Regions from separate parts of the Ureibacillus sp. FSL E2-3493 genome, predicted to be linked through region 3. Evidence: a T-box and tRNA genes for the amino acid it is inferred to sense, from the RefSeq annotation. Region 3 holds a T-box; the other regions hold tRNA genes.

What was found. A T-box is a leader RNA that pairs with one kind of tRNA and senses whether it is charged. The one in region 3 lies ahead of proS (proline--tRNA ligase), so its partner is inferred to be a tRNA-Pro.
Region 1: it encodes a tRNA-Pro, which carries the amino acid that the T-box ahead of proS (proline--tRNA ligase) is inferred to sense. The anticodon was not compared.
Region 2: it encodes a tRNA-Pro, which carries the amino acid that the T-box ahead of proS (proline--tRNA ligase) is inferred to sense. The anticodon was not compared.

What each region holds. Positions count from the first base shown of each region.
Region 1 covers NZ_JBBOPK010000001.1:2,540,783-2,544,982, reverse strand. The annotation lists tRNA gene MHH69_RS13155 (tRNA-Leu) at 1-35, shown strand, start outside; tRNA gene MHH69_RS13150 (tRNA-Gly) at 65-139, shown strand; tRNA gene MHH69_RS13145 (tRNA-Leu) at 145-233, shown strand; tRNA gene MHH69_RS13140 (tRNA-Arg) at 240-316, shown strand; tRNA gene MHH69_RS13135 (tRNA-Pro) at 327-403, shown strand; tRNA gene MHH69_RS13130 (tRNA-Ala) at 427-502, shown strand; tRNA gene MHH69_RS13125 (tRNA-Met) at 520-593, shown strand; tRNA gene MHH69_RS13120 (tRNA-Ile) at 601-677, shown strand; tRNA gene MHH69_RS13115 (tRNA-Ser) at 692-784, shown strand; tRNA gene MHH69_RS13110 (tRNA-Met) at 813-889, shown strand; tRNA gene MHH69_RS13105 (tRNA-Asp) at 893-968, shown strand; tRNA gene MHH69_RS13100 (tRNA-Phe) at 1,002-1,077, shown strand; tRNA gene MHH69_RS13095 (tRNA-Gly) at 1,083-1,156, shown strand; tRNA gene MHH69_RS13090 (tRNA-Ile) at 1,161-1,237, shown strand; tRNA gene MHH69_RS13085 (tRNA-Asn) at 1,252-1,326, shown strand; tRNA gene MHH69_RS13080 (tRNA-Ser) at 1,331-1,421, shown strand; tRNA gene MHH69_RS13075 (tRNA-Glu) at 1,439-1,510, shown strand; rRNA gene rrf (5S ribosomal RNA) at 1,589-1,704, shown strand; tRNA gene MHH69_RS13065 (tRNA-Val) at 1,715-1,790, shown strand; tRNA gene MHH69_RS13060 (tRNA-Thr) at 1,793-1,868, shown strand; tRNA gene MHH69_RS13055 (tRNA-Lys) at 1,876-1,950, shown strand; tRNA gene MHH69_RS13050 (tRNA-Leu) at 1,963-2,047, shown strand; tRNA gene MHH69_RS13045 (tRNA-Gly) at 2,077-2,151, shown strand; tRNA gene MHH69_RS13040 (tRNA-Leu) at 2,157-2,245, shown strand; tRNA gene MHH69_RS13035 (tRNA-Arg) at 2,252-2,328, shown strand; tRNA gene MHH69_RS13030 (tRNA-Pro) at 2,339-2,415, shown strand; tRNA gene MHH69_RS13025 (tRNA-Ala) at 2,439-2,514, shown strand; tRNA gene MHH69_RS13020 (tRNA-Met) at 2,532-2,605, shown strand; tRNA gene MHH69_RS13015 (tRNA-Ile) at 2,613-2,689, shown strand; tRNA gene MHH69_RS13010 (tRNA-Ser) at 2,704-2,796, shown strand; tRNA gene MHH69_RS13005 (tRNA-Met) at 2,976-3,052, shown strand; tRNA gene MHH69_RS13000 (tRNA-Asp) at 3,056-3,131, shown strand; tRNA gene MHH69_RS12995 (tRNA-Phe) at 3,165-3,240, shown strand; tRNA gene MHH69_RS12990 (tRNA-Gly) at 3,246-3,319, shown strand; tRNA gene MHH69_RS12985 (tRNA-Ile) at 3,324-3,400, shown strand; tRNA gene MHH69_RS12980 (tRNA-Asn) at 3,415-3,489, shown strand; tRNA gene MHH69_RS12975 (tRNA-Ser) at 3,494-3,584, shown strand; tRNA gene MHH69_RS12970 (tRNA-Glu) at 3,602-3,673, shown strand; gene MHH69_RS12965 (TraR/DksA C4-type zinc finger protein) at 3,820-4,200, shown strand, end outside.
Region 2 covers NZ_JBBOPK010000001.1:145,021-149,220, forward strand. The annotation lists rRNA gene MHH69_RS00655 (23S ribosomal RNA) at 1-1,200, shown strand, start outside; rRNA gene rrf (5S ribosomal RNA) at 1,261-1,376, shown strand; tRNA gene MHH69_RS00665 (tRNA-Val) at 1,390-1,465, shown strand; tRNA gene MHH69_RS00670 (tRNA-Thr) at 1,472-1,547, shown strand; tRNA gene MHH69_RS00675 (tRNA-Tyr) at 1,555-1,638, shown strand; tRNA gene MHH69_RS00680 (tRNA-Lys) at 1,647-1,721, shown strand; tRNA gene MHH69_RS00685 (tRNA-Gly) at 1,774-1,848, shown strand; tRNA gene MHH69_RS00690 (tRNA-Leu) at 1,854-1,942, shown strand; tRNA gene MHH69_RS00695 (tRNA-Arg) at 1,952-2,028, shown strand; tRNA gene MHH69_RS00700 (tRNA-Pro) at 2,035-2,111, shown strand; tRNA gene MHH69_RS00705 (tRNA-Ala) at 2,140-2,215, shown strand; tRNA gene MHH69_RS00710 (tRNA-Met) at 2,231-2,304, shown strand; tRNA gene MHH69_RS00715 (tRNA-Ser) at 2,319-2,411, shown strand; tRNA gene MHH69_RS00720 (tRNA-Asp) at 2,439-2,514, shown strand; tRNA gene MHH69_RS00725 (tRNA-Phe) at 2,540-2,615, shown strand; tRNA gene MHH69_RS00730 (tRNA-Gly) at 2,621-2,694, shown strand; tRNA gene MHH69_RS00735 (tRNA-Ile) at 2,699-2,775, shown strand; tRNA gene MHH69_RS00740 (tRNA-Asn) at 2,790-2,864, shown strand; tRNA gene MHH69_RS00745 (tRNA-Glu) at 2,866-2,937, shown strand; gene MHH69_RS00750 (class I SAM-dependent methyltransferase) at 3,064-3,636, shown strand; gene MHH69_RS00755 (hypothetical protein) at 3,873-4,103, shown strand.
Region 3 covers NZ_JBBOPK010000001.1:1,720,961-1,738,092, forward strand. The annotation lists gene MHH69_RS08705 (ABC transporter transmembrane domain-containing protein) at 1-681, opposite strand, end outside; gene MHH69_RS08710 (ABC transporter permease) at 905-2,143, opposite strand; gene MHH69_RS08715 (ABC transporter ATP-binding protein) at 2,136-3,035, opposite strand; gene MHH69_RS08720 (CotD family spore coat protein) at 3,551-3,907, shown strand; gene MHH69_RS08725 (toxic anion resistance protein) at 3,957-5,105, opposite strand; gene MHH69_RS08730 (SDR family NAD(P)-dependent oxidoreductase) at 5,354-6,136, opposite strand; gene MHH69_RS08735 (DUF2339 domain-containing protein) at 6,208-8,343, opposite strand; gene MHH69_RS08740 (YjcZ family sporulation protein) at 8,574-8,690, opposite strand; gene MHH69_RS08745 (YjcZ family sporulation protein) at 8,839-9,015, opposite strand; gene serC (3-phosphoserine/phosphohydroxythreonine transaminase) at 9,479-10,576, shown strand; gene proS (proline--tRNA ligase) at 10,892-12,328, opposite strand; T-box leader at 12,443-12,666, opposite strand; gene MHH69_RS08760 (hypothetical protein) at 12,754-13,518, opposite strand; gene MHH69_RS08765 (MBL fold metallo-hydrolase) at 13,608-14,426, opposite strand; gene thiE (thiamine phosphate synthase) at 14,713-15,342, opposite strand; gene thiD (bifunctional hydroxymethylpyrimidine kinase/phosphomethylpyrimidine kinase) at 15,332-16,156, opposite strand; gene thiM (hydroxyethylthiazole kinase) at 16,141-16,905, opposite strand; gene tnpA (IS200/IS605 family transposase) at 17,068-17,132, opposite strand, start outside.

The sequences.
Region 1 (4,200 bases), 810 kb from region 3:
AAGGCGTGGGGGTTCGACTCCCTTCACCCGCACCATTTAAATTGCCAGATAAACAAAAGCACATGCGGAAGTAGTTCAGTGGTAGAACACCACCTTGCCAAGGTGGGGGTCGCGGGTTCGAACCCCGTCTTCCGCTCCAAATGTGCCGGGGTGGCGGAACTGGCAGACGCACAGGACTTAAAATCCTGCGGTAGGTGACTACCGTACCGGTTCGATTCCGGTCCTCGGCACCATTTATTGCGCCCGTAGCTCAATTGGATAGAGCGTCTGACTACGGATCAGAAGGTTGTGGATTCGACTTCTGCCGGGCGCGCCAAAGAAGCGAACGGGAAGTAGCTCAGCTTGGTAGAGCACTTGGTTTGGGACCAAGGGGTCGCAGGTTCGAATCCTGTCTTCCCGACCATGACAAATTAAAAATAATATTATGGGGCCTTAGCTCAGCTGGGAGAGCGCCTGCCTTGCACGCAGGAGGTCAGCGGTTCGATCCCGCTAGGCTCCACCAACCATAATAAAGATCCTGGCGGCGTAGCTCAGCTGGCTAGAGCGTACGGTTCATACCCGTGAGGTCGGGGGTTCGATCCCCTCTGCCGCCATCTTTAAGGACCTTTAGCTCAGTTGGTTAGAGCAGACGGCTCATAACCGTCCGGTCGCAGGTTCGAGTCCTGCAAGGTCCACCATAGAAGTATAAAACGGAGGAATACCCAAGTCCGGCTGAAGGGATCGGTCTTGAAAACCGACAGGCGGGTTAAACCGCGCGGGGGTTCGAATCCCTCTTCCTCCGCCATTTCAAATTAAATAAATGATAGTATTATCGCGGGGTGGAGCAGTTCGGTAGCTCGTCGGGCTCATAACCCGAAGGTCACAGGTTCAAATCCTGTCCCCGCAACCAAATGGTCCCGTGGTGTAGCGGTTAACATGCCTGCCTGTCACGCAGGAGATCGCCGGTTCGATCCCGGTCGGGACCGCCATAATATATTCGCCAAAGGCGAAATTGATTGTATGGGTCGGTAGCTCAGTTGGTAGAGCATTAGATTGAAGCTCTAAGTGTCGGCGGTTCGATTCCGTCCCGACCCACCATATATGCGGGTGTAGTTTAATGGTAAAACCTCAGCCTTCCAAGCTGATGTCGTGAGTTCGATTCTCATCACCCGCTCCAATAGGGGCCTATAGCTCAGCTGGTTAGAGCGCACGCCTGATAAGCGTGAGGTCGATGGTTCAAGTCCATTTAGGCCCACCATAAAACATAATTATTCCGAAGTAGCTCAGTGGTAGAGCAATCGGCTGTTAACCGATCGGTCGTAGGTTCGAGTCCTACCTTCGGAGCCATATTGGGGAAGTACTCAAGAGGCTGAAGAGGCGCCCCTGCTAAGGGTGTAGGTCGGGTAACCGGCGCGAGGGTTCAAATCCCTCCTTCTCCGCCATACATAATTTTGTGTTAGGCCCGTTGGTCAAGTGGTTAAGACACCGCCCTTTCACGGCGGTAACACGGGTTCGAATCCCGTACGGGTCATAATTTTAAAAAAATTTATAAAAAGACTTGAAAAATAATGCAATTATGATATTATAAATCTTGTCCTTATTTAAATAGTCTAGTGATGATGGCAAAGAGGTCACACCCGTTCCCATACCGAACACGGAAGTTAAGCTCTTTAGCGCCGATGGTAGTTGGGGGCTTCCCCCTGCGAGAGTAGGACGTTGCTAGGCATTATACCCAGGAGGATTAGCTCAGCTGGGAGAGCACCTGCCTTACAAGCAGGGGGTCGGCGGTTCGAGCCCGTCATCCTCCACCAAAGCCGGTGTAGCTCAATTGGTAGAGCAACTGACTTGTAATCAGTAGGTTGAGGGTTCAAGTCCTTTCGCCGGCACCATTTTTTAGAGCCATTAGCTCAGTGGTAGAGCATCTGACTTTTAATCAGAGGGTCGAAGGTTCAAGTCCTTCATGGCTCACCAGTTTTTAAATAAGCGGGTGTGGCGGAATTGGCAGACGCACTAGACTTAGGATCTAGCGCCGCAAGGCGTGGGGGTTCGACTCCCTTCACCCGCACCATTTAAATTGCCAGATAAACAAAAGCACATGCGGAAGTAGTTCAGTGGTAGAACACCACCTTGCCAAGGTGGGGGTCGCGGGTTCGAACCCCGTCTTCCGCTCCAAATGTGCCGGGGTGGCGGAACTGGCAGACGCACAGGACTTAAAATCCTGCGGTAGGTGACTACCGTACCGGTTCGATTCCGGTCCTCGGCACCATTTATTGCGCCCGTAGCTCAATTGGATAGAGCGTCTGACTACGGATCAGAAGGTTGTGGATTCGACTTCTGCCGGGCGCGCCAAAGAAGCGAACGGGAAGTAGCTCAGCTTGGTAGAGCACTTGGTTTGGGACCAAGGGGTCGCAGGTTCGAATCCTGTCTTCCCGACCATGACAAATTAAAAATAATATTATGGGGCCTTAGCTCAGCTGGGAGAGCGCCTGCCTTGCACGCAGGAGGTCAGCGGTTCGATCCCGCTAGGCTCCACCAACCATAATAAAGATCCTGGCGGCGTAGCTCAGCTGGCTAGAGCGTACGGTTCATACCCGTGAGGTCGGGGGTTCGATCCCCTCTGCCGCCATCTTTAAGGACCTTTAGCTCAGTTGGTTAGAGCAGACGGCTCATAACCGTCCGGTCGCAGGTTCGAGTCCTGCAAGGTCCACCATAGAAGTATAAAACGGAGGAATACCCAAGTCCGGCTGAAGGGATCGGTCTTGAAAACCGACAGGCGGGTTAAACCGCGCGGGGGTTCGAATCCCTCTTCCTCCGCCATTTCAAATTAAATAAATGATAGTATTATCGCGGGGTGGAGCACGAACGAATAAGCATCGTAGCTAAGCTTCAGCGCAACGATTTCGCAAACTTCTTGAGTTGCTATACGAAATCGGGACGGGTTCAGGAAAATCTGAATGCGTCATGTAAAGTCAGTATTATTAAATAAATATTATTATCGCGGGGTGGAGCAGTTCGGTAGCTCGTCGGGCTCATAACCCGAAGGTCACAGGTTCAAATCCTGTCCCCGCAACCAAATGGTCCCGTGGTGTAGCGGTTAACATGCCTGCCTGTCACGCAGGAGATCGCCGGTTCGATCCCGGTCGGGACCGCCATAATATATTCGCCAAAGGCGAAATTGATTGTATGGGTCGGTAGCTCAGTTGGTAGAGCATTAGATTGAAGCTCTAAGTGTCGGCGGTTCGATTCCGTCCCGACCCACCATATATGCGGGTGTAGTTTAATGGTAAAACCTCAGCCTTCCAAGCTGATGTCGTGAGTTCGATTCTCATCACCCGCTCCAATAGGGGCCTATAGCTCAGCTGGTTAGAGCGCACGCCTGATAAGCGTGAGGTCGATGGTTCAAGTCCATTTAGGCCCACCATAAAACATAATTATTCCGAAGTAGCTCAGTGGTAGAGCAATCGGCTGTTAACCGATCGGTCGTAGGTTCGAGTCCTACCTTCGGAGCCATATTGGGGAAGTACTCAAGAGGCTGAAGAGGCGCCCCTGCTAAGGGTGTAGGTCGGGTAACCGGCGCGAGGGTTCAAATCCCTCCTTCTCCGCCATACATAATTTTGTGTTAGGCCCGTTGGTCAAGTGGTTAAGACACCGCCCTTTCACGGCGGTAACACGGGTTCGAATCCCGTACGGGTCATTACTAAACACTCTCAAGATAAACATTATCTTGAGAGTGTTTTTTGTTTAAAATGAAAGAATTTCTCATTGTTGTACAATATTTTACGTTTGAAAAGGCTAAATTAGGTGAACCTTAATTAATAGATAGAAGGAGGTTTAAAATAAATGAATCAATCACAAATGGAACAATTAAAAAACAATTTATTAGAGGAATTGAAGGATTTAAAAGAAGGTTTAGAAACCCACGATGATATAGATCGTACGGAATTATCCAATTATGATAATCACCCTGGAGATAATGCTTCTGATTTAACATCGCAATTAACAGAATATGCAATGGATGATTTTAAACAAGAAAGTATTGAAAAAATAGAGGCTGCGTTAAATGCAATGGAAAATGGAACATATGGAAAATGTGAAGTATGTCAAAAAGAAATTCCATTTGAGAGGTTAGAGGCAGTTCCTACGACATTGACTTGTAAAGAACATAGTCATGAAAAAATTGATATGGAAACTCGACCAGTGGAAGAAGAAATTATGAATGAA
Region 2 (4,200 bases), 1.6 Mb from region 3:
TCGGCAAAATGACCCCGTAACTTCGGGAGAAGGGGTGCTCTCGTGAGAGAGCCGCAGTGAATAGGCCCAGGCGACTGTTTAGCAAAAACACAGGTCTCTGCAAAACCGTAAGGTGACGTATAGGGGCTGACGCCTGCCCGGTGCTGGAAGGTTAAGAGGAGGGGTTAGCGTAAGCGAAGCTCTGAATTGAAGCCCCAGTAAACGGCGGCCGTAACTATAACGGTCCTAAGGTAGCGAAATTCCTTGTCGGGTAAGTTCCGACCCGCACGAAAGGCGTAACGATCTGGGCACTGTCTCAACGAGAGACTCGGTGAAATTATAGTACCTGTGAAGATGCAGGTTACCCGCGACAGGACGGAAAGACCCCGTGGAGCTTTACTGTAGCCTGATATTGAATTTTGGCACAACTTGTACAGGATAGGTAGGAGCCAGAGAACTCGGAGCGCCAGCTTCGAGGGAGGCGTCGGTGGGATACTACCCTGGTTGTGTTGAAATTCTAACCCATACCCCTTAGCGGGGTAGGAGACAGTGTCAGGTGGACAGTTTGACTGGGGCGGTCGCCTCCTAAAAGGTAACGGAGGCGCCCAAAGGTTCCCTCAGAATGGTTGGAAATCATTCGTAGAGTGTAAAGGCACAAGGGAGCTTGACTGCGAGACCTACAAGTCGAGCAGGGTCGAAAGACGGGCTTAGTGATCCGGTGGTTCCGCATGGAAGGGCCATCGCTCAACGGATAAAAGCTACCCCGGGGATAACAGGCTTATCTCCCCCAAGAGTCCACATCGACGGGGAGGTTTGGCACCTCGATGTCGGCTCATCGCATCCTGGGGCTGTAGTCGGTCCCAAGGGTTGGGCTGTTCGCCCATTAAAGCGGTACGCGAGCTGGGTTCAGAACGTCGTGAGACAGTTCGGTCCCTATCCGTCGTGGGCGTAGGAAATTTGAGAGGAGCTGTCCTTAGTACGAGAGGACCGGGATGGACACACCGCTGGTGTACCAGTTGTCTTGCCAAAGGCATCGCTGGGTAGCTATGTGTGGACGGGATAAGTGCTGAAAGCATCTAAGCATGAAGCCCCCCTCAAGATGAGATTTCCCATTACGCAAGTAAGTAAGATCCCTCAAAGACGATGAGGTAGATAGGTTCGAGGTGGAAGTGTGGTGACACATGGAGCTGACGAATACTAATCGATCGAGGACTTAACCAAATCTTGAATGCATTCAATGTCTTTATCCAGTTTTGAGAGAACAAGCTCTCAACTAAATAGTCTAGTGATGATGGCAAAGAGGTCACACCCGTTCCCATACCGAACACGGAAGTTAAGCTCTTTAGCGCCGATGGTAGTTGGGGGCTTCCCCCTGTGAGAGTAGGACGTCGCTTCGCTTATTTTTTATGTGGAGGATTAGCTCAGCTGGGAGAGCACCTGCCTTACAAGCAGGGGGTCGGCGGTTCGAGCCCGTCATCCTCCACCATATTAAGCCGGTGTAGCTCAATTGGTAGAGCAACTGACTTGTAATCAGTAGGTTGAGGGTTCAAGTCCTTTCGCCGGCACCATTCCCATGGAGGGGTAGCGAAGTGGCTAAACGCGGCGGACTGTAAATCCGCTCCTTCGGGTTCGGCGGTTCGAATCCGTCCCCCTCCACCATTTATAGGGAGCCATTAGCTCAGTGGTAGAGCATCTGACTTTTAATCAGAGGGTCGAAGGTTCAAGTCCTTCATGGCTCACCAGTTTTTTATAATAAATAAAATAATTATTGCCAGAGATAAATATAAAGCACATGCGGAAGTAGTTCAGTGGTAGAACACCACCTTGCCAAGGTGGGGGTCGCGGGTTCGAACCCCGTCTTCCGCTCCAAATGTGCCGGGGTGGCGGAACTGGCAGACGCACAGGACTTAAAATCCTGCGGTAGGTGACTACCGTACCGGTTCGATTCCGGTCCTCGGCACCATTTTAATATGCGCCCGTAGCTCAATTGGATAGAGCGTCTGACTACGGATCAGAAGGTTGTGGGTTCGACTCCTGCCGGGCGCGCCATATTTACGGGAAGTAGCTCAGCTTGGTAGAGCACTTGGTTTGGGACCAAGGGGTCGCAGGTTCGAATCCTGTCTTCCCGACCATGTAATACAAACTGACTATTTATAAATTGGGGCCTTAGCTCAGCTGGGAGAGCGCCTGCCTTGCACGCAGGAGGTCAGCGGTTCGATCCCGCTAGGCTCCACCAATTTAATACTATTATGGCGGCGTAGCTCAGCTGGCTAGAGCGTACGGTTCATACCCGTGAGGTCGGGGGTTCGATCCCCTCTGCCGCCATTTATTCATAATACGGAGGCATACCCAAGTCTGGCTGAAGGGATCGGTCTTGAAAACCGACAGGCGGGTTAAACCGCGCGTGGGTTCGAATCCTACTGCCTCCGCCATTTTCTTTACTATTTATACATACATATGGTCCCGTGGTGTAGCGGTTAACATGCCTGCCTGTCACGCAGGAGATCGCCGGTTCGATCCCGGTCGGGACCGCCATTATTTTAAGTAAATTTGATTATATGGGTCGGTAGCTCAGTTGGTAGAGCATTAGATTGAAGCTCTAAGTGTCGGCGGTTCGATTCCGTCCCGACCCACCATATATGCGGGTGTAGTTTAATGGTAAAACCTCAGCCTTCCAAGCTGATGTCGTGAGTTCGATTCTCATCACCCGCTCCAATAGGGGCCTATAGCTCAGCTGGTTAGAGCGCACGCCTGATAAGCGTGAGGTCGATGGTTCAAGTCCATTTAGGCCCACCATAAAACATAATTATTCCGAAGTAGCTCAGTGGTAGAGCAATCGGCTGTTAACCGATCGGTCGTAGGTTCGAGTCCTACCTTCGGAGCCACGGCCCGTTGGTCAAGTGGTTAAGACACCGCCCTTTCACGGCGGTAACACGGGTTCGAATCCCGTACGGGTCATAGTATGAGCTAAAAAGATAGGCTCAAATTAAAAATAGATGATAAAAACATTTCGTTTTTATCATCTATTTTTTTATATATTTAAGAAATAAGGAGTGTTGATTTAACTGGGAAAGGAGTAAGGAAATGATTAATTACGGTAATGACTTATTTAAAGGTACTGCTTGGTACTATTCTCGTTATAGACCTTTATATCCAGCTTCAATGATTAGATATTTAATCGATAAGTTTTCATTTGATGGTAAAGGTCAAATGCTCGATTTAGGGTGTGGTACAGGACAATTAGCATTCAGATTGTCGGTTTGGTTTGAAAAAATAATTGGGATTGATACTGAGCCAGAAATGATACAAGAAGCAATTCGTCTTGAAAAGGAATATAGATTAGAGAATTTGGAATGGTTTAATGGAAATCTAGAATCGTTTAGAAAGAAATTTAATAATCATCTTTTTCGATTTGTCACCCTTGCTAAGGCGTTTCATTGGATGGATAGAGAAAAGATTCTTGATATGTTATATGAAATGATTGCACATGGTGGTGGTATTGCTATTATTGATAATTATTCTGCCAATAAAGAACTTTTACCGTGGCAATTAAAGATACAGCAAGTAGTTGAACAATGGTATGGAAAGAAAAGAAGAGCGGGGAATACAACCTATTCTCACCCGACAGTTAGCTACGAAGAAATTATATTGAATTAAATTCAAATTAGAGATGTACGAACTCCCCCTTTTGAACACATATGGACATTAGACGCTATAATTGGAAACTTATATTCAACTTCCTATGGTTCAAGACGTTTTTTAGGTGAAAATAGTACTTTATTTGAAAAATTATTGGTGCTTGATAATAGTGGCATTTTTAAGGAAAAAATCAACATATCGATAAAATTTGCTATAAAAAACTAATTCATATATTTCCAACTTAAGGAGGGTTTATGAAAATAGAAGTAAGGAATGGAGTAGTCATTTTTAATAACTTTGAAATTGTTGGGTTTGTGGATGAAGAAAATAACTGCATGATTTGCGAAATGAATTTAATTTATTATGAAGATTATGATGCTTATATTTGCCCAAAATGCAACAGATGGACTGAAACAAAATGTAGTGATTCGAATTGTAACTACTGTATTAATCGACCTGAAAAACCTTTACCGAACACTGAATAAGGTAATCCATTCTTTATAAGTCCATAAAAAATCTCTCATCAATTGGTGATGAGAGATTTTTCTAAGCCTTGCTATACATCATTATGTATGGCAAAGC
Region 3 (17,132 bases):
GGAAAGTCGGGTAAAGTCATCAGTATCCTCCTTTTGTTGACCAAAAGTTTTAATGACCTTGATACCTGAAATACTTTCCTGTGTTTTATCGTTTAGATCAGAAAAGGCAGCTTGTGCATCACGAAACTTTAAATGTAGTAATTTACCATAGTAACTAGTAGATATGGCCATAAGTGGCATTGGAATTAAAGCAATTAAAGTTAATCGCCAGTCGATCGTAAAAGCCATCGCAATAATCACAAATCCACCAGTCGTCACAGAGTCAAATAAAGTTAATACTCCGCCTCCTGCAGTTTGTTGTACCGCAGATATGTCGTTTGTTGCATGGGCCATTAAGTCACCAACTCGACGTTGTTGATAGAAGGACGGACTCATTTTACTAAAATGACGGAAAAGTTTTTCCCTTAAATTTTTCGCAAGATAATTGGATGAACCAAAGATCATTAGTCGCCAATAGTAGCGAAGCATATATGCTAAAATGGCTACAATTACAATAAGACCAACCCATTTCCCAAGGGAACCAGGTGTAAGTTTACGACTACCGATTTCATCGATGACATAACCTATAACCTTTGGCGGAATTAAATTTAATACCGCTACTAAAGCAAGCATCGTTAGCCCAATAAGATACTCTTTTTTCCTTTCTTTAAAAAACCAACCTAATTTCAAAAAGACTTTCATCGATTCACCTTCTTCTTACCTCAGTTTAAATTTTTAATTTCTAGAATTTTCAGTTCTTTGAATGAGACCAACTTATTTTAGCAAATAATGTATAATGCGTGAAGATGATTTCTAAAAATAATTCAATATTCGAAACATTTCGGTCGAAAGTTGTATAAGCAATAAAAAAGATATATGTTCGAAGAAACGAACATATATCTTTTATTTATAGAGACGAAACAAATTAAGTTGTCACTTTTAATACAGTTTTAATTTTTTCAATAACGCCACCTGTACTATAAGTTAATACACTTCGCTTATAGAATGAAAGACTTAAAATATAAGCGGCAACAACTGTCACAATAAGAATAACTAAAGAAATAATAGGCTCAATAATGGAAATGTCAGTTGCTCCAATCCGCATTGGCATAACCATTCCTGAAGTCAATGGGATATAGGAGAATATTTTGATTAATATCGTATCAGGGTTACCTATACCTGAAATCATTACATAAAAACCGATTAAGGTAATCATCATGGCAGGCATCATTACTTGGGAAGCTTCTTCTACTTTCGAAACAAGGGAACCGAATAAAGCTCCGATAATTAAATAAAGAACAACCGTTAACAATAGGAATGCAAGAACGTAAAATACGTATGAATAGGAAATATCACTTAATATAGACTGAACGATTTCCCATTTTGAACCGCCATCCGTAAATCGTAGGAGCACAAATAGGAATCCGAAAATAACACCAAACTGAGTTAATGCGACTAACATTGTACCTAATATTTTCGATTGGAAATGTGTTCCTGGTTTCACACTAACTAATAACATTTCTAAAGCACGGGATCCTTTTTCGGAAGCGACATCTGTTGTTATGATAGATAAGAAGCTCATAACAAAGAAATAAATAACAATACCGACACCATATGATACCCATAATCCAGATTGTTTTTGATCTTCACTTTTTGCATTTCCACTTTCTTCATTAATATTTGTTGTTGTAATAATCGGTTCAGAGTTTAATATTTTCTCTGCTTCCTCAGCTGTTAAATTTAGTTGTTGAATACCATAAATACTACCTGCATATTGGATTAAAGATGAAATGGTAGATTGATCATTTAACTTTAAAGGAGTGTATGTAGCAATTTCCGCTTTTATTGATTCATTTTCATCTGAAACAATTACAACCGCATCTAATTTTTCATCTTCTAATTGTTTATATAGATTTTCTTTTGACTCGGTCGGATAACTAAACGTAATGTCATCATTGGAGGCGAAAATTGGTTCTAATTCCACTGGTGTTTCATTTACTAAAGCGATTTGAAGAGCTTCATCGTTAACAAACAGTGCTTTAATATCGGACCAATACATTACTACTGTAATAATAGCTAAGTATAAAAGGGTCATTAAAATAAAGGATTTCCCTCTTACCTTTTCTTTATAAAGTTGCTTAACGAGTATGGATAATTTACTCATTATTGCCACCTACCTTATCTTTGAAGATTTCATCAAGGGATAAATAATCAAGACTAAACTTTTCAATATATTGACCGTTTGAAATCAACTCAAAAATAGGTTTTGCAAAGGATTCATCCATTAACGTTAGGACATACTCATCCCGCACTACTTTTACGTCTTTAACCCCTGCCATTTTTTCTATTTCTTCCTTCGGTACAGTTGTACGGATGGTTAACTTTGTTTTCCCGTATTGTTTTTTCAAATCTAATAAACTACCAGAGAACAATGAAACACCTCGTTTTAATATACAAAGATGGTCACACAACTCTTCTACATTGTCCATTTGGTGACTAGAGAAAAGAATCGTAACACCTCTTTCTTTTAAAAGTAATATGGCATTTTTTAAAAGATCGCGGTTTACTGGATCAAGGCCACTAAAAGGTTCGTCTAAAATTAGAAATTTCGGTTTGTGAATGAAACTAGCTATTAATTGTACTTTTTGCTGGTTTCCTTTAGACAATGTTTCTGCTTTTTCATTTCTTTTCTCTTCTAATTCAAATCGTTGAATCCAAAAATCAATTTCTTTTTTCAATTTATCGCGGTTCATGCCTCGTAATTTACCGAAGAAAATCAATTGGTCTTCAACTTTCATTTGTGGGAAAATACCCCGTTCTTCTGGTAAATATCCTAACCAATCACGGTTAATTTTATTAATCGGTGAACCATCCCATGTTATACTACCTGCTGTTTGTTCTTGCAAATCAAGAATCATACGGAAAGTAGTCGTTTTTCCAGCACCGTTTTGACCGATTAAACCAAAAATTTCACCTTTTCCTATTGTGAAATTTAAATCGTTAACCGCAGTGAAATCTTTATATTTTTTCACTACATGTTTTAAGGCTAAAGTCATTGTATAGCTCCTTCCTGAACTTTAGATTGCTAAGAGTATTGTACTAATAGCTGTCTTTTGTTATACGGATAACAATTAAAAAAGTTCCATGAATTATAAAATCCGCTTACTTTTTTCCAATTATAAAGAAATTTCCCTTTTAAGTGAGAATTTTTTGATATGAAATACCAATAAATTATTTTACTTTTAAATCTGACCATGAATTTTAAGAGTAAAATGGGTGAATTTTCTTTTCAAAAAGCTATGATTTATCAAAATTTAATAGAATTCTTATCTGTCTTTAGCTTTTGTTTTCCCTAAATATCATGCGTAAAATCGGCCAGTTTAAGCTTTTTGATTCCTTTAACATTAACTTCGGCTCTTTTCATAAAAATAAGGTAATTTATCACAAAAAAATAAAATTAGAAAATTGTTATGCTAGTACTTTCAATATAATAGGTAAAAATCTAGTTCATTTACTTACAATTGAATACATTATTATTGCAGTAAATATTAAAAAGAGGAGGGGAAAATTTATGCATAGAAAACATCATCGTGGTCGTTGCAATAATCCAATTTGCTGTCCACCAAACGTTTTACCAACACGAGTTGCGCCTACACGAGTATCACCAACTCAAGAGGTTGTAAAAACAAATATTATCAACACTGTTGTTCCACATGTTCATCCTATTCACACTACTACAGTAAATAGACATGTAATTCATAATGAACACTTCTTCCCAAGAACAGAATCTGTTGTTAATCAATTCGTTCGAGGGGCAGATAGATTCCCAATGGGACCTGGCGGATTCGGTGGAAATGCCGGATTTTGTGGAACAGGCGGAGTAGGCGGTATTGGCGGAATGAACAGAAGAAGAAGATTTGGTTTCTAAATGAATAAAAAAGATTACCTTTCTTTAGTGGAAGGTAATCTTTTTCATTTTACATTCTTTTTAATTTTTCATATTCAAGTTGTAATTGTTCAATCCGTTTTCTACCTTCTTCTCGATTACGCACCGTTTCAGCTTGAATTTGTTTTGTCTCTTCGATACCCGCCATAATGGTCTGCCATGTTGTTTCAATTGTTTCAATTTTAATGCTTGGCTGACCCGCTGTGCGAGCAATGTTGACACTATTTGACCGTATATTTTCCGCATTACGGATTAACATTTCATTTGTCCGTTTGTCTAATTCATTCATCGAGTCTGCTACTAATTTTTGTCGTTGAATAGAAACGGCGTGGATTAATCCTTGTTTAAAAATAGGTATTGTTGTTACGAAAGCAGAGTTAATTTTTCCGATTAAATGATTATTCCCTTGCTGGATCATACGAATTTGAGGTGCAGCTTGAAAAGAAACTTGCTGTGCCATTTCCAAATCGTATCTGCGCTGTTCTAAGAGCTCTATGGAACGATTTAACGAATCTAACTCCATTATCGCTTCTTGATCCCCTTCGTTGGCACGTGCTTCAAGTATAGGAATTTGGGGTTGTAGTTGTTCTAGTTTTACTTCGATGGCAGCGATATGTTCACTTAAACTTTGAAAGTAATGTAAGTTTTGATCATACATCTGTTCCAATTCCATTGTATTTCGTTTCATTTCGATTTCATATTTTTGGATTTGATTGTAAATGACATCGATTTCTTTATTCATCGTATCGTATTTGGATAATAATCTCTCAAATTGTTCTTTCCCTTTATTGAGAAGACGTTTTATAAAGTTCCCTTTTTTCTCTTCTTTAAAATCTTGCGGATCAAACCGATCCATAATTTTATTTAAGTTTTGTATTAACTCACTCGATTTTTCTAACTTACTCGTTTTAATCGTAGCAAGCATCTTATCTGAAAAATTCGAAATCGCTGTAGCAGTCTCTTTCCCAAATTCTAAGACGGCAATTTGATTTTTTACATCGATTTTTTCAGCTAGGGACTGAACTTGAGGTTCTTGTTTTAGAGCGAGTTGTCGTTTTTTTATTTGGGACATTTCTTGCTCAGACACAAGCTGTGTTTGTGGCGTTTCCTTAACTTCAGCAGTAGAACCTTTTGCCATCGTATCTAAATCTTCGAATAATGGATTTTTTGTTTCAGACATCTTTTATCCTCCGTTCTAACAAATGGTATCTATTGAATCTAAAATAGTAAGTATACTCTTCTCTAATCATTTACCATATTCGTTTATATAAAACATACGATTTACATGGCAAAAAAGTTTCATTTTCGATTGAAAACTACAGAAACAATAGTCATAAATAGGCTCAATGTATATTCATAATATCTTTAAAATTTAACTAACATAATAGAAAAAATCCTGATTGCCGAAACAACCAGGATTGAACAGGATTATAACGCTGCACCAGAACCACCATCAATGTTTACGGCAGTACCCGTTACATAGGATGCCGCATCGGAAACTAAAAATGTTATGACATTTGCAGCTTCTTCCGTATCTCCAATACGTCCTAGTGGAATAGATTTCCCTACTTCTGTTGAATATTCTTCCCAAGTATGATCTGGCATTTCCTTTTGCCATATTTCTTCGATTTGGCGACTGCGAATTAAGCCAATACAAACAGAATTTACCCGGATATTATATTTTCCTAGATCTTTACTCATTGCCTTCGTTAACGCAAGACCAGCTGATCGACTCACTGTAGAAGGTAAGCTGGAAGCTGGTGGCGTTTTTGCCAGTACGGCTGTTAAATTTAAAATCGCTCCACCCTTTTGTTCCTTTAAATATGGGAGTGCATATTTCGAACAATGGATTGCTCCGAATAATTTTAAATTTAAGTCTGCATGCCATCGTTCTGTATCGACATCTTCAAATGAGTTGGCAGATGATGTTCCGGCATTGTTAATTAAAATATTTAATTTCCCATAATGTTGTACTGTTTCTTCAATTAGACGTTTACAATCTTCTTCTTTTGAAACATCACAAGAGATCGTTAAAATTTCCTGCCCAGTATGTTGTTGGATAAATGCTTTTGCTTCATTTAAAGTTGATGCCGTACGGGCAGCAATGACTACTTTCACCCCTTCTTTGACAAGTTGTAAAGCGGTATATAAACCAATTCCTTTACTAGCTCCTGTAATAATCGCTACTTTATCTTTTAATCCTAAATCCATATTCGATAACTCCTTTGTTCTTGAAAGATAATTAAATTATATAAAAAAATATTTCAATTGTGGGAATTTTTCTATTTTTCTTCCACTTTACCATTCTTTGATAATAATTTGTTTGATAGAAATAAACCAAGACCTCCAATGGATATAAATAAAATGGCACGAATAAATAGATTTAAAGAACTTAAATCGAAAAATACAAGTTTAAAGATGGCGATAACAATGAGGGCATACCCCATTACTTTTACTTTCTTGTAATGATAAGTGGTACTGATCCATAAAGAAATGCTAGAAACGATAAATAAAAGTATTGTTTTACTAGCAATCACAAATATCGGATTTAACAATTGATCAAATTGTAATTGATTGAGTAGCCCATACAACAACATCATCCCAGCCAAAATACATACCGTATGAAGTCCATCTAAATCGATTTTTACTTTTCGAATCCAAGTTTCATAGAGAGTACCTTTCATTAAAATATCCACCATAAACCATATGATGAAACATATATAAATGAACCGCGCAAAAATATTTAGCCAAATATCTAATCCAAATACGTAATGACTCGGTAGTAAGTTGATTGTTGAAATAGTAAAGGCGAAGATTAGTACATATTTTAATGCCCGCCCAGTTAATCGTTTTGGCATAAAGATACTTCCAAACGTTGCAACAGCTATTAATATAAAGGTTGCATATGGGTAATCGTTTGAAATGTAACTATAGTCAAATTGATTAACATAAAAGAAGAAAAAGCTTGTAATGATAATGGGCAATAGATCTCCTGAGAAAGAAATGGTTGCTTTTGAATTATCATTAACTTTAACGGCTCTTTGTTTTTGTACATATAAGAAAATAACAATTAAATAAACTAAAATGAATAAATAGTTTGCGTGTTCAATCGTCCAAAAAGGTTTAACATCACTTAGTAATAAATGATTGAAAACGGTAATCGTCATTAAAATACTATACGTTATTTTCATAATCGTAGCGCCAATTCGAATAGCCAACATGATTGATAAAAAAGCACTGAAAGGAAATAATACGATGTCTATTGTATTGGATAAATCCAAAGCAAGTAACATGTTAAATACGGTAAGTATTAATAACGTTCCAATAACATCTACGAGTTGTTTTATTTTATTTCGATAAGCTTGGTAAGCAAATTGTATATAAATAATCGTTAAGAAGAACAAAGCTAGTTCCGGTTCATTTGTAATGAAATTTACGATTGCAACGGTTAATCCGCTTAAGCTAAACAATAAACCTTCGTGGAACGCAATATATTTCCCTCTTACTTTATTTTGATGCCACCAAACATAAAGCAATAAACCATTTAAAATAATGACACTAGATAAATAAAACCAGTGATGTTCTTGATTGAGTAGCCAAATAATTATTACTGCTAGTATGGAAAAACCGTATGTAATATAAAGGGCAATTTTTTGAACATGTTTAATCAATATAAACTGCATGGCAATAAAAATAATCAAAACGTACAGTAATATCCACGGTCCGTTAAAATCCATATATTCTAACAAGTACGGTAAAAGCAACGAAGTGAACATGACGAATATTGAAAGAACTTCATTCTTCTTCACATAGCAAATAGCTACTCCATATGCAATGTAAACGAAGGCAATCAATAAAGCAAAATAAAGTCCTAAAACTTCATAAATTATTGCTCCAGCTGCTGTTGTTAAGATCCCGATACAAAATGTTCCACCATATAAAACAACGGTTAAAACTTGTGAAGTATCCCTTTTCATTTTGTCCATTCTGTACGCAATTACAAATAACGCGATTGATAATCCATAAGCTAAGACGAGTTTAACTTCCGTTGAAAGCAATCCAAAGTCACTAATTAGTTTTAATCCCCATAAAACACCTAAAACGAGAATAATCATAAATATTTTTGGTAAAGACCAAACGATGATTTCTTCAAAGCTTTTTTGTTTTTTTGGTGGTAAAGCTTGCTTCTTGGAAGGGGGGACTGTTTGAATCTTTGGTCGAGTTTTTTCAGTTGAATTGACTGGATTAACTTTTGCTTTCTGTAATTCCATCGGTACTTTTTCAACTGTCTTTTTTACTTTAATTGGTAATGGCTGTTCAAAACCCGTTGTAGCTGATTTTAACTGATTTAGTTCTAATCGCAACTCACGTACTTCTTTTTCAAGATAATCAATACGTTTTTCAGTGTCATTTTGCATTTTTGTTCCTCCAAAACTGATTTATTACTTAATCATTTCAATCGTTTATGTATGTTTCTTTTCACACGGCCAACCAAATCCTGAAAACGCATGTTATAAATATACTCCTGTCTTAGCTCTGTATTCCTCTTTTCTATAATTATAATTGGAAATCCTTTCTAATTACAGACAAATAAAAAGGATTTTAAAGCCAACTAGCTTTAAAATCCCGTAAGGTGTTCGATGATATTTTAGTGGTTGAAGTAGAATGCTCCAACGATAATTAAAAGAATAAACAGAACGACGAGTAGAACAAATTCATTTCCATTTTTAGAGTAACCACCATCACCATATGAATTATAATGCATAACATTTCTCCCCCTTTATCTAAGATACTAACAATTTATGACTAATACCCGGCATTACTAGGGACAAATGTTTAGTTTTAAAAGGATTTTACAATTTATGTAGTAAAGAATGGGATAGCGCTCCCATTCTTTTGATCAATAAAAAATACTAATAGTATCTTTTATTGAATTGCGTACCGATGATAATAAGAAGAATGAATAGAACTACAAGTAATGCAAAGCCGCCGCCGAATCCGCCGGAACCACCATTACAATGATTGTCTTCTACTCCTCCTACATTATTACAGTAGTCGCCTACACCACCTACGTCATTAGAGTAACCCATGCCATATCCTCCTTTCCTCAGTTCTATTTCTACTTTATGACTTTAAGAATGTAAGGTTATGGACAAGTGTGGAGCTTCTTAAGAAAAAATAGATTCTTTTTCATAAAAAGCTATAAAACTGTAGATTTTTTTAACCTCAGATTAATAAATGCTTTGAAAAAAACTAGTAGCAAGACATACGTTTAAGAATCAAATATTTTTCTGAAATAGACTGTATTTCGAATCCGTTATTTTTCGAAAGGTTTTTGTACATCTTTTATCGAAAAACTATCATCACTTCAAAAGAATCTTATATATAAAATATTTTGAGTAAAAAAATTTAGTATAAATATGTATTATTTATTTACGATAAAATTCGAAAAATCAAAATTTTTATTACTTTTATCTAATATTCAAAACCACTTACGTAAAATTCAGTATATAATCAACTATATCAATTAAATTTCTTCAAGGAGTGGTTCATTTGAATTCAACCATTACACGTGCTTTTAATTTCAATGCAGGTCCATCAGCTCTACCACTAGAAGTACTTGAAAAAGCTCAACAAGAACTGATCAATTACAACAACGCTGGAATGTCCATAATGGAAATGAGTCATCGTAGTAAAGATTATGATGCAGTACATAACGAAGCAATCGCTCGATTAAAAGCGTTATATGCTATTCCTGATAACTATGAAGTTCTTTTTTTACAAGGTGGTGCTAGTCTTCAATTTACGATGGTACCGATGAATTTTTTAAAAGAAGGTCAAAGGGCGAGTTATGTATTGACAGGTTCATGGTCTGAAAAAGCATTAAAAGAAGCATTACTTTTTGGAAAAACAGCAGAAGCTGCTAGTTCAAAAGAAAATAAATATCGAAATATCCCCACTTTAAACGAAATTCAATTTGATCAAACAGATGCGTATGTGCACATTACTTCTAACAACACAATTTATGGCACACAATGGAAGGAATTCCCTCATACCGGCGAAGTACCTTTAGTAGCAGATATGTCTAGTGATATCCTTTCTAAGCCTGTTGATATTAGTAAATTCGGTCTTATTTATGCTGGTGCCCAAAAGAACCTTGGTCCATCAGGTGTTACCGTTGTCATTATTCGAAAAGATCTACTTGAAAAAGCGAACAAGAACATTCCTACTATGTTAAAATACACAACACACGCAGATTCAAATTCTTTATATAACACTCCACCAACCTTTGGTATTTACATGTTAGGGGAAGTTCTTAAATGGGTTGAAGCGCAAGGTGGGCTCGAAGGTATTGAGAAAAACAATGAAGCCAAAGCAAAATTAATCTATGATGTAATCGATCAAAGTAATGGCTTTTATAAAGGACATGCGGAGTTATCATCACGTTCATTAATGAATATAACATTCCGTGTTGCTGATGAAGAGCTAGAAAAACAATTCCTTGTTGAGGCAAAAGAAGCTGGCTTTGTAGGTTTGAACGGTCACCGTTCAGTGGGAGGATGCCGTGCATCAACTTACAATGCTGTTCCGGTTGAAGCATGTCAAGCCCTTACTAATTTTATGATTGAATTCCAGAAAAAACATCAATAAATGAAATGGCCCAATTTTAATAATTGGGTCTTTTTTATTTTAAAACTACTGAGTGCAAAAACTAGCAAACAAGTATGATATTTATTAAAAGAACCAAACTGAATAATGATTCGAACAATTAATCATTGATACTATTTTTCATTTTTTCCTAACAAGGGAGCTGATTTAATGTCACATACTAAGTTAGAATCTTTCTTACTTTCTCTACTTTATAGTCTGTGCTAAATCGTATGAAATAGTGTTCGAATCATCTAAATAATAAAATCCACCTAAAAATTCTCTTCATGGAGGATTTTTAGGTGGATTGTCATTTAATTAATAAGCTCGGCCAAACCAAACTGTATGTTTCGCTTCTTTACCACAGTTAATACATGTATGTTTTTCAGTTGGTGGATTAAACGGTATGTTACGAGTTGTAAATTTCGTTTGTTCTTTTACATTAGATTCACAAGCATCGTCACCACACCATCCTGCTAAAATCCAACCTGGAATCGTTCCGTTTTTCTCAGAATCAGATAAATGTTGCTGTAATTGCTCTAAAGAATCAATGTGAGTATGAGAATTCGCATCGCGGAATGCTTTTGCTTTGTCATAAAGTCTTGTTTGCATCACTTTCAACTCTTTTTCAATTGCTTCGACAACAGAGTTTAAATCTACAGTTTGTTTATCGGATTCATCACGCATTTTTAATAATACTTGATTATTTTCTAAATCACGAGGACCTAGTTCAATACGTGCTGGTACCCCTTTTAATTCCCATTCATTAAATTTATATCCTGGTGATTGATCAGAATCATCAAGACGGACACGAATACCCTTTGCTTTAAGTGCTGCGAAGATTTCATCTAATTTCTCGATAATAGCTGGGTTCTTCTTCCATGGACCTACTGGAATTAATACAACTTGTGTTGGAGCAATTGTTGGCGGTAGGACTAAACCTTGCTCGTCACCGTGTACCATAATGACTGAACCAATTAAACGAGTAGACGTACCCCATGATGTCGTATGCACATGAACATGTTTATTTTCTTTATTTAAATATTTAATATCAAAGGCTTCAGCAAATTTTGTCCCTAAATAGTGTGAAGTACCAGCTTGTACTGCTTTACCATCTTTCATCATTGCTTCGATCGAATACGTATCAACAGCCCCCGCGAAACGTTCAGATGGCGTTTTTTGTCCATCATATACAGGAATCGCTAAAAAGTTTTCAACAACTTCTTTATAAATGTTTAACATTTGCATCGTTTCTTTACGAGCGTCTTCTTCATCCACGTGAGCTGTGTGCCCTTCTTGCCATAAAAACTCAGAAGTACGGATGAAAGGAAGAGTTTTCTTTTCCCAACGGAAGACGTTCGCCCATTGGTTAATTAAAACTGGTAAATCACGGTAACTTTTAATCCAATCAGAATAAAGGTGGCCAATCATTGTTTCAGAAGTCGGACGAAGAGCTAATCGTTCTTCTAATTTTTCTCCTGCTGCTTCTGTTACCCATGGAAGTTCTGGCGAAAATCCTTCAATGTGATCCTTCTCTTTTTGGAAGAAAGATTCTGGAATTAACATTGGGAAATAGGCATTACGGTGACCTGTTTCTTTAAAACGACGGTCCATTTCCGATTGAATATGTTCCCATAGTTCATAACCGTCTGGTTTAAATGCAATACAGCCACGAACGGGTGTATAGTCCATTAAATCTGCTTTTTGAATTGTGTCAATATACCATTTAGAAAAATCATTCGTTTGTTGTGACATTGTTATTTCCTCCTAAAACTTTTTACAATTTTCATTTTCCCTATCTAGCGCTACAATTTATGGTTCCGACTCGTTCGTATTTTTTGAACAATAAAAAGCACAAAGAGTCCTAATCAAAAGGACGTCTTTGTGCTGAATAGACGTGGTACCACCTTAGTTCGGTAAAAAGAAAAAATTCTCCCTTCTACCCTCTACGCGTTTGTAACGATAACGACTCGGCAAGCTTTAACTCGCATCTCCGTGATAGGTTTCAATAAGAAGCGGTGATATAGCTCTCAGCAAATGCTATATTTTCTGTTTCACAATTCTTATTTACTTGGTCACTTCATTGATTCCATATTTCTTATACTGTATCAAATAAAAGAAATTAATTCAATCTAAGTGTAATATTTTCTAAAAAAATGAATAATGAAAAAAGAGAAAAGTTATTTTTTGAAAAATGTTACTGAATTTTGTAATACTTTCTCAATTTTTTCTTCTAAATCGTTTGTACGTTCAAATAAAATAGACCGCAGATGATCAATTTGTCGCATAACTTTTTCGATTAATCCTTCATTATTATCAACCCGATCTAAAACATCTTTTTGAGCTTCTTCGATAAAGGTCATTTGATGAACTAACTGTTGATTATGTTCACTATGGGCTTGAATTCGTTCTTCCAACTTTTCTTTTGTCATGGCAACTGTTTCTAAACGGGTAATTAACGCTTCGTTTATAGCTGAGTAATCTTTTAAAATCGTAACAATCTCTTTATATTCATCATTTAAAACATCAATTCGACTTACAATTTCTTTTTGAGAATAATTGATCGCATTTACTTGATCAAATAGATCCTGATGGATATGTTGTTCCTGAAGGATTGATTCGTTTAATGTACGATGTTGATTTTCAATATTTTCCAATCGAATGTCGACTTGTTGATCCAATGTTTTTTGATGATGCTGGAATTCCCTTAGTTCATCTAATCGTCCATTTAATTTTCTCAATTGATTTGTTTGATGCTCATTCCAATCATTTTGAGAATAGTGTATTTGATTTAAGGAAAATTGTAAGTTTCGAGTTGCATTCACTTGTTGTTCAATTAACTCGGATAAGTAATCTCGCTTAAATTCCACTTGATTCGGCTCTACTAAATGATTCGACTGACTAAACACTTTTGGGTGTTCTTTATTATTAATATACAATCCCATTTGAGGACACCCCCTTTTGCTCGCCTCACCTAGTTTATGCGGCAATTGTCTAGAGGGTTCAATGATGGATTGTTCACTTCATTACTATGCTAGGTTGCTTCAACTTGCAATTCTTTTTTAATTAATTGATAGTTTTCTTCATGGCTTTTAATTTGTTCTTCTTTATATTTATAACCTTGTATTAAAAAACGATGATCTCTGTTTTCTTTAATGGCATTTCGTAATTCCTGGATATAACGATAAGAAGTTATTTTTCGGAAAATGACTTCCTCTTTAATATTTGTTGGATCACCATGTCCCGGTACTAGAAGGTGAAAAGAATGATTGTCTAAAATTTTATTGGTTTTTCGTAATGTTTCTTCATACTTTTCACTATTAAAATAAATGAAGGGAAATTCAACATTTGACAAATAGTCCCCAGCAATCCATACACCTAAAGGTTCTACTACAATAAAAATCCCATCATTTGTATGACCTTCTGCCATATAAAAGGTAAATTTCGTTTCACCTACTTCTAATACTTGTCCATCAAAGGTTACTGGGATATTAACAGGAGGATAAAGAATAGGATAATCTCGATCTAAATAATATTGATCATCAAACTGTCTAATTTGATGAAGTATCGCTTCTTTATCCTGTCGATTTTCGAAACGCTCACTTGCAATAACAATTCCGTCTTGAAAAGCACCGTAACCAACAATATGATCCCAATCGGAATGGGTAAAAATTAAATAGATAGGGCGATTTCCTCTAATCTCTTCTACATATTCTTTTATTTCATTTACTTCGATAGGGAGCAAATTTGGATCCACAATAATGATACAATCATTGGTTCGGATAACAAGGGATGTCGTTTTGTAAATTAAACTTTGAAAAACAGTTACATTGTTTGATTGATATGCTATCAATAAGTATCACCCCTATAGTAAATCTATCATTATTACTAATAAAAGAAGTGCACGCATCATAGGAAAATGATGGTACACTTTTTATTTATGCTATTATATTGTATTCTACTACTATTTTGTGAAATGTTCTTTAATTATACTAGAACATTACTAGATTTTTTCCATACTCGGAAAATCGTAGTCATTGGTATTTGATAGACTTTATATGTCTATACCTCTTAATATGCTATATTTTCTCAACATCCTTTCTCCTCCATTACTAATCAACGGAGGATTTCTATTGATTTTAGTAATTTTTAGTTTTAAATCTATTAACAGTCTCTCTTCGGTTTGAACTTTGACAAATAGCGGAGATAACTGCTACTCCGTCTGCACCAGCTTGAAGAACTTCGTTAGAATTTTCCGTTGTGATGCCACCTATCGCGACTATTGGATAATTCGGATACTTGTTACGTATTTCCTTTATAAAACTTACACCAGTAGGAGGTTCTGCATCTGGTTTTGAAGTTGTCTTGAAAATAGGTCCAATTCCAACATAATCCGCTCCATTTAATACGGCTTTTGACATTTCCTCTTCATTATGGACGGAAACACCAATTATTTTTCCTTTAAATTGTTCACGAATGTTTACTAACGCCATATCTTTTTGTCCCACATGGATACCGTCTGCCTGTAATTTCAAGGCTAGCTCCACATCATCGTTCACTATAAATGGCACATGATAATAGTTGCATAAACGTTGACATGCTCTAGCAAACTCTACATATTCCTCCCCTTTTAATGCACGAGGACCTTTTTCCCTAAATTGAAACATTGTAATTCCTGCCTGCAAAGCATCTTCTAATACGTTTAAAGGCTCCTCTTTACAGTTTTCCGTTCCCATTATAAAATAAACTGCTAAATCACTACGATTCATCTACAATCACCTCATATTGGCCTTTCCTTTGTTGATAAGCAAAATGGTTGGTAGGTCCATGCCCGTGTCCGATATTTAACGGATTTTCAATCGCTAATTGAACAAATTTTTTCGCTTCAATCATTGCTTCCTTAAGGGATAATCCTCTCCCTAAAAAGGAAGTAATGGCTGCCGAAAAAGTACATCCTGTTCCATGGGTATGTTTTGTATGAATTCTTTTACTTATCATGGAAAAAGATGTTCCGTCGGCTAAATAAACTTTATCTGTTGCTGTATTTAGCTCCTTCGAATGACCGCCTTTCATTACAACACACTGCACTCCATATTGCAGCATTGTATGGGCTGCCTTTGTCATATGATCCTCGTTTTCTATTTTAATGCCGCTTATTACTTCTGCTTCAGGAATATTGGGTGTTAACACAGTAGCGATGGGCAACAAAGTATTCTTTAATGCATCTACCGCTTCTTTTTGTAGTAGACTTTCTCCACCTTTGGCAATCATCACAGGATCAATTACAAGTTGAACGTCTTTCTGTTGTAAGTAATTGGCGATGACTTCAATAATTTCAGCTGAAAAAAGCATCCCTGTTTTGACCGCTTTTACATGAAAGTCAGAAAAAACGGAAGTTAATTGTTGAAGTACGAAATCAGGTGAAGTAGGAAAAATCCCTTGTACACCTAATGTATTTTGAGCAGTAAGGGCCGTAATAACGGTTGTACCAAATACTTTTAGTTCTTGAAAGGTTTTTAAATCTGCTTGTATACCTGCTCCACCACCACTATCTGCACCTGCAATTGTCATGACAACGTCCATTGTTTACCACCTCTAGATAATAAATGAATACTGTTTATGATTTCTTCTTGAAATGTACCGAGTAGAAGGTGGTCACTCGCCAACTCCGCTACACGTTTATAATCCATGAATAACTCACATAAATTGGATAATGGGTTCCCTTCAAGGGTTAAAGCTGCAGCGCTTAACGCACTTAGTAGACATCCAGTACCAGTAACTTGGGTCATTAATTCATGTCCACCAACTGTCCAATATTCTAGATAGCCATCTGTTAGAAAATCCTTTGATCCTGTAACAGCAACAAGACAGTTATATTTTATTGCAACTTGTTTTGCTACAGTTGGTAGATCCATGTCCCCGTTACCACTATCCACCCCTCTACCTTGCCATTCTACCTCTGCGATGGTTGCTAATTCGCCCATATTACAGCGTATTAGTTGAACGTTTACTTTTTCTAGAATATCTTTAATCGCTCGTTGTCGATATTTTGTAGCTCCAACACCGACGGGATCTAGTACAACTGGGATGTTTAACTCGTTTGCTTTTTTTCCAGCAATCATCATAGATTCTAACGTTCGAACATTTACGGTTCCTAAATTAATTAATAAGCCATTTGCTATAGAAACCATTTCTTCTACTTCTTCCATTTCATCTGCCATTACTGGTGATGCGCCTGTAGCTAATAATCCGTTTGCTGTAAAATTAGCTACAACATAGTTTGTAATACAATGAACTAATGGATTTTTTTTTCGAATACTCGACAACGTCATATTACTTTCACCTCGGTATTTTTTTCGATTCCTTTGTATAGCTAATTTTTATAAATAAATATCCGCCTGTAAAACAGGCGGTTTTAGTAACGCCCTATAAGGGCTCCTTACTAACTGCCCCTAAAGGGGCTTTTTTAATTGACCGTCAACCGTATTTGTTCTTTAATCTCGTTTAAATGGGTCTATATATTCTCTACTCGTCATTTGATCACGTAATCGATCTTCAG